DNA from 2 places in the Janthinobacterium sp. GW822-FHT07H11 genome. Region 1 is predicted to be linked to the other one. Evidence: predicted binding sites of a transcription regulator. Region 1 holds the regulator's gene; the other holds the start of a gene.
The links. The regulator LexA, encoded in region 1, represses DNA repair genes until DNA is damaged. The targets are predictions, from matches to a motif close to ACTGTATNNNNATACAGT.

Region 1 (3,404 bases):
CAGGGCAAGGAGCCCGGTTTCCGCTATGGCCGCCAGGGCAACCCGACGGTGTCCGCGCTGGAAGACAAGGTCAACAAGATGGAAGACGGCGTGGCCACCCTGTGTTTCGCCACCGGCATGGGCGCCATCGGCGCCGTGGTGCAATCGCTGTTGCGCGCGGGCGACCATGTCGTGTCGTCGGCCTTTCTGTTTGGTAACACCAACAGCCTGTGGCAAACGGTGACGGGGCAAGGTATCGCCGTATCGTTCGTCGACGCCACCGATGTGGCCAACGTGGCGGCCGCCATCACGCCGGCCACGCGGATTGTATTCGTGGAAACTATTGCCAATCCGCGCACGCAGATCGCCGACCTGCAAAAAATCGGTGACTTGTGCCGCGAGAAAGGCATTTTGTATATCGTCGACAACACCATGACGACGCCCTACCTGTTCCGCCCGAAAGCCGTGGGCGCGGGCCTGGTGGTCAACGCCCTGACGAAATCCATCGGCGGCCACGGCAATGCGCTGGGCGGCAGCTTGACGGACACGGGCGTGTTCGACTGGACGCAGTATCCGAATATTTTCGAGAACTACAAGAAGGCGGCGCCGGCGCAGTGGGGCATCGCGCAAATCCGCGCCAAGGCCTTGCGCGACTTCGGCGCCTCGCTGGGTCCGGAAGCGGCGCACCATATCGCCGTCGGCGCGGAAACCATGGCCTTGCGCATGGACCGTACCTGCTCGAACGCGCTGGCGCTGGCCACCATGCTGGCCGCCGACCCGCGCGTGGCGGCAGTGCATTACCCGGGTTTGGCCTCGCACCCGCAGCACGCCTTGGCGACGGATTTGTTCCGCAGCTATGGTTCGCTGTTGAGCTTTGAATTGAAGGACGGCATCGACTGCTTCGATTTCCTCAATCGTCTCCATCTGGCTATTCCGGCCAGCAACCTCGGTGACACGCGCACCCTGGTCATTCCCGTCGCCCACACGATTTTCTATGAGATGGGCGCCGAGCGCCGCGCCAGCATGGGTATCGCCGAGTCGCTGATCCGCGTTTCCGTCGGTATCGAGGATGAGGTGGATTTGCTCGAGGATTTCCGCCAGGCACTCGATGTATAAGTCGCCGGACAAATGAAAAGGGCCGCAACAGTCATGCTGTTGCGGCCCTTTTTGTGTGCAGCGGTTTAATGCCAGCTGCGCATCAAGCCCACGGCCAGGCCTTCCAGGGCGAATTCATCTTCCGGCGACACGGTGATGACCTTGAAGTCCGGGTTTTCCGGCAGCAGTTCGATCACGGAACCCGTCTTCTTGTAGCGCTTGACGGTGACTTCGTCGCCGATGCGGGCCACGACGATCTGGCCGTTCTTGGCGCTGTCGACCTTCTTGACGGCCAATAGATCGCCATCCATGATGCCGGCGTCGCGCATGGACCAGCCGCGCACTTTCAGCAGGAAGTCGGGCTTGGCCGAAAACAGGGCCGGATCGACGTTGTAGCTCGCTTCCAGGTTTTCCTGCGCCAGGATGGGCGAGCCGGCCGCCACCCGGCCGATCAGCGGCAGCGACATCAGCAGGGCCGCCGGCACCTTCGATGGCGCTGTTTCAGCGGCAACGCCGATCAGGCGGATGCCGCGCGAAGTGCCCGGCGAAATCTCGATGGCGCCCTTGCGGGCCAGGGCCTGCAGATGTTCTTCGGCCGCATTGGCCGATTTGAAACCCAATTCGTTGGCGATCTCGGCACGGGTAGGGGGAAAACCCGTGTTTTCAATCGCGTCCTTGATCAGGTTCAGGATTTGTTCTTGTCGTGCTGTCAGCTTGATCATGAGCGGTGGGTGCATACTAAAATGCTGTCTATATGAACAGTCTGTATTTTTGTACAGTATCGCCGACTATGCAAGCGGATTTCGGGCTTTTTGCGTGATTTTGCAAGAAATAGTCGCGCCGGGCTGAAATGCGGGGGTGTGGCGACGTGCTGGTGGCCGTTGCGGAAGGAATGATTGAATACTTCGCCAATAGCGGTTATAATCTTCGGCTGACCTTCCCACACCCGTCTTGACGCCGGGGTGGGCGATTATCAATCCGACCTGAAGGAGTTTGCATGCGTCATTATGAAATAGTCTTTATCGTCCATCCGGACCAAAGCGAGCAAGTGCCCGCGATGATCGAACGCTACAAAGCCAGCGTAACCACCCGCGGCGGTTCGGTTCACCGCGTGGAAGATTGGGGCCGCCGTCAAATGGCTTACTCGATCCAAAAGCTGCCTAAAGCACACTACATCTGCCTGAACATCGAATGCGACAACGAGACCCTGGTCGAGTTGGAAACAGCATTCAAATTCAATGATGCCGTGTTGCGTCACCTGACCGTTAAAATGAAGAAAGCTGAAACAGCTCCTTCGCCGATGATGAAATCGGTACAACGCGAAGACGCGGCCAAAAGCCACCGCACCGAAGCACCAGCAGCCGCTCCAGCCGCAGCAGCAGCTTAATTCTTGACCAGGATCGTGCGCTGAACCAGCTACAAGTTACCGCCATCATTGCCGAGCGCGAAATATTGCGCTATACCCCGGCAGGGCTGCCGATTGTGAATGCAGTATTGCAACACAGTTCGCAGCAGATGGAAGCAGGAATTGCCCGTTTGACCGAGTTTGATGTTGCCGCGCTAGCCGCTGGCGAAATCTCAGGCCGGTTCAGTCAGGCAAGCTTGGGCGGGGTATATCAGTTCACGGGTTTCCTGGCCAGGAAGAGCCGCAACAGCAAGAGTTTGGTGTTTCACATCATTGATTTTAGTGCAGTCATTCCCGACTAGCGCATTTTAGATACAGGAGCCTGACATGGCATTCGGTAAAAAGTTCGACAAAAATAAGCTCAAGCTTAAAGAAAAACGCAAACAGCAAAATCCGTTGTTCAAACGCAAGAAGTTCTGCCGCTTCACCGCAGCTCACGTTGAGCAAGTCGACTACAAAGACGTCGACACGCTGAAAGACTTCGTCCAAGAAAACGGCAAGATCATGCCAGCACGCCTGACCGGTACCAAAGCGCACTACCAGCGCCAAGTCGACACCGCAATCAAGCGCGCTCGCTTCCTCGCGCTGCTGCCATACACCGATCTGCACCACGCTTAATCGGTCAGATATTCCTGGAGAAGAACTATGCAAATCATTCTGTTAGAAAAAGTTGTTAACGTCGGTAACCTCGGCGAAGTCGTCAAAGTCAAAGACGGTTACGCACGTAACTTCCTGATCCCACAACGCCTGGCACGTCGTGCCACGGCTTCGGCCGTTGCTGAATTCGAAGTCAAGCGCGCCGAACTGGAAAAAGCTGCTGCCGCCAAACTGGCTGCATCGCAAGCCCAGGGCGAAAAACTGAGCGGCCTGACCGTTCAAGTTGCTCAAAAAGCTGGCGTCGATGGCCGTCTGTTCGGTTCCGTCA
Region 2 (3,404 bases), 150 kb from region 1:
GCAGAATATCGACCCCTACCTGGCGCACATCCACGGCCTGCATGACGAGGACGAACGCTTCATCGGCTTTTTCACGGCCGCGACGATGGCCGAGTTCCAGGCCTGCGGCGCCGTCTCGTATTACCGAGATGACATGAAGGCGCTCGACGATGCGTATGACGCCTTCGTGCTCGCGCATGCGCGCGCCGACGACTGTTTCGTCAGCAGCCTGGCCATCGACGAGAAATACCGGGGCCAGGGCCTGTTTCGGCAAATGTTTCATGGAATCCGCGACCTGGCCGGCCGCAAGGGCTGTGCGCGCATCACCCTGACGGTGTGGGAAAAGAGCGAAGCGCTGCAAGTGTATCTGCACAAGGGCTTTCGCAGCGTGGGCACGTTCGACTATGCCTACAGCCTGTTCTATGACCGCCTGCACTTTCTCGTGTATGAAGGAAATTGAGGACGAAGCTGAGGGGGCGGGGGCGGCCGGCAGCCGCCCCGCGATGAGACTTACAAAGCCAGGAAGGCCAGGGCCGCCACGGCCGTCGGCAGCAGGGCGCCCGCCAGCAGGCCGACGGCGCCGATCGATTCATCCTTGAAACCGCGGCGCAGCAGGGAGACGCCAGCCGGGTTCGGGGCATTGGCGATGACGGTCAGGCCGCCGCCGGCCACGGCGCCGGCCACCAGCATGTATTTCGCTTCCTCCGTCATGCCGACGATCAGCGAACCGAGGTAGGTGAGGGCCGCATTGTCCGTGATCGCCGTCAAGCCCAGGGCGCCGAAGAACAGGGCCAGCGGCTTCAGGCTGGAAACGATGGGCTGCAGCCACCATTGCTGCATGCCGCCCAGCACCACCAGGCCGCCGAGGAAGAAGCCGACCAATAAACCCTCTTTCAGGATCAGCGGGCTTTGATAACGCTCATATGCCTGCACGAAGCCGAGGAAGAACAGGAACAGGCCGAAGAACAGCACGGGATGATGCGCCAGGGCCACCACGCCGCCCAGCACGATCATGTGCACGAGGCTGACGGCCAGCGGCACTGCCGGCGCTTCCACCTCGCCCGCTTTCGGCTTGATGTCGGAGGTATTGCTGTGCAGGTATTTGCGCAGCAAGATGCTCACGCCCGTGGCGTTGACCAGCACGGCGATGGCGGCCTTCCAGCCGAAATGGCTGGCCATGTAGGCGCTGTCCCAGTTCCACGTGGTAGCCACCATCAGCACGGGCGGCGCCGCATACGAGGTGAGGGTGCCGCCGATGGAAACGTTGACGAACAGCACGCCCAAAGCGCCGTATTTCAGCCATTCGGGTATGCCCGGGCGAAAGATTTGCGGCGCCAGCATCAGCGCGGCCAGGGTCATGGCGGCCGGTTCCGTGATCATGGAGCCGGTCAGGGGCACGAGCGCCAGGCCCAGCCAGACGAGGGCCAGTTCCGTGCGCAGCGGCATCACGCGCGCCACGCCTTTCAACAGGCGCTGCACGGCGTCGAGCACGGGGCGCGAGGCGGCCACAACCATGACGACAAAGACGAACAGCGGTTCCGTGTACTGGCGCGACTCGGCATACTCGATGGCCGCATCGCCGCCCGAGACAAAGGCCATGACGATGACCAGGATGAAGGCCCAGAAGCCGAACACGACTTCCACTTCGCCCAGCAGGTGCAGCAGCCCCGCATGGCGCGGATGGCGGTGCGCCAGTTCCTCGAAGGATTTGGCGGCGAAGGTGTGGATGAGGGCCAGGCCGAAGATGATCGCGCTGATCAGTTGTATGGTGGTCAAATGAGCTTTCCTTATGGAGAAAAAGGGTCGCCGGGTGCATGGCCCGACGGTAAGGAGAGTGCTTATGGTACAGCAATCGCCGTGCAAAACGGGGTTTTTCGGATGCGCGCGGACACTGCCGCAAGGTGCCCGAGCAGATAAGCCTTGCCAAAATCGCGCCCGAATAGTACTGTGTATTTGTACAGTATTCTTGCTTGGGTATTTTTATGCAACATTCCGAATTGATGGCATCGCCGGAAGCCTTGCACCCGTCCTTATGGCGGGCATCGCAGCTGGGCCAGGGCGCCGCGCGCTGCCTGGACACGGGCTTTGCCACCCTGTCCGCGCAACTGCCCGGCGGCGGCTGGCCCGGCGGCAGCCTCATCGATCTGCTGGTGCAGCAGCCGGGCAGCGGCGAATTGCGGCTGCTGGCGCCCGCGCTGGCCCAGCTGCCGGGCTTGCCCATCGTGCTGCTGCAGCCGCCGCACCCGCCGCAGGCGCTGGCCCTGGCCGCGCAGGGACTGGCGCCGTCGCAGCTGCTGTGGCTCAAAAGCGCCGGCAGCAAGGATGCCCTGTGGGCGGCGGAAAATATCTTGCGCAGCGGCAGTTGCGGCGCCTTGCTGTTCTGGCAATCGCACGTGCGCGCCGACAGCCTGCGCCGCCTGCACCTGGCGGCCCAGTCGGGCAACACCCTGTTCTGCATGCTGCGCCCCTTGCACGGCGCGCAGGATGCCTCGCCGGCGCCCTTGCGCCTGTCCGTGCGCCCGGCCGCCGGCGGCATCGAGATCGGCTTCATCAAGCGCCGGGGACCGCAGCGCGACGCGCCGTTGTTCCTGCCCCTGCAACTTCCTTCCTTATTGCTACGTCATGCGACTCTGGATCGGCCTGTGCCTGCCCCGGCTCCCGCTCGAAGTGTTTTGCCCGCGCTGGTCGGCTGACAGCCTTGGCGTGGTGCTGGAGCAGGAGCAAGTGATGGCCGTGTCGCCGCTGGCGCGGGCGGCAGGCATCCGGCCGGGCATGCGCCGTGGCGGCGTGCTGATGCTGGCGCCGCAGGCGCGTTTGCACGAGCGCTCGCCCGGGCTGGAAGCGCAGGCCCTGCAGGCGGTGGCGCTGGCGCTGCTGCAATATTCGCCGCTGGTGGCGCAGGGCGAGGAGGCGACCCTGCTGGTCGACGCGGGCGCCAGCCTGCGCCTGTTCGGCGGCGTGCGCGCCCTGTGCCGGCAGATCGCGGCCAGCTTGCGCGCGCTCGGCTACACGGCCCAGCTGTCGTGCGCCCCCACGGCGCGCGGCGCCTGGCTGCTGGCGCGCGCCAGCACGCGTCGCGGCCGCGTGCTGGGCATGGCCAGCCTGGTGCGCCGCCTCGACGGCCTGCCGTGCGCCTTGCTGCCGCCCGCGCGCCCCTGGCTCGACTGGCTGGACGGCATCGGCTGCCGTACCCTGGGGCAGCTGCGCCACTTGCCCCGGCCCGGCCTGCAGCGCCGTTGCGGCGCCGCCTTGCTCGACATGCTGGACGATGCGCATGGCCACGGCACGGAACTGTATGCATGGATCGAAGCGCCGCCCACGTTCCGCGCCAGCCTGGAACTGTTCGACCGCGTCGAGCACGCCGACGCGCTGCTGTTCGGCGCGCGCCGCCTGCTGCAGCAGATGACGGGCTGGCTGTGCGCGCG

Region 2: the regulator LexA is predicted to act here: its motif matches at 1,924-1,941, upstream of imuA (translesion DNA synthesis-associated protein ImuA).

Annotation. Positions count from the first base shown of each region.
Region 1 covers NZ_CM179507.1:5,085,313-5,088,716, reverse strand. The annotation lists gene AC3RCJ_RS22400 (cystathionine gamma-synthase family protein) at 1-1,095, shown strand, start outside; gene lexA (transcriptional repressor LexA) at 1,161-1,796, opposite strand; gene rpsF (30S ribosomal protein S6) at 2,072-2,461, shown strand; gene priB (primosomal replication protein N) at 2,482-2,781, shown strand; gene rpsR (30S ribosomal protein S18) at 2,807-3,097, shown strand; gene rplI (50S ribosomal protein L9) at 3,125-3,404, shown strand, end outside.
Region 2 covers NZ_CM179507.1:5,238,658-5,242,061, reverse strand. The annotation lists gene AC3RCJ_RS23050 (GNAT family N-acetyltransferase) at 1-439, shown strand, start outside; gene AC3RCJ_RS23045 (putative Na+/H+ antiporter) at 490-1,755, opposite strand; gene imuA (translesion DNA synthesis-associated protein ImuA) at 1,962-2,672, shown strand; gene AC3RCJ_RS23035 (Y-family DNA polymerase) at 2,602-3,404, shown strand, end outside.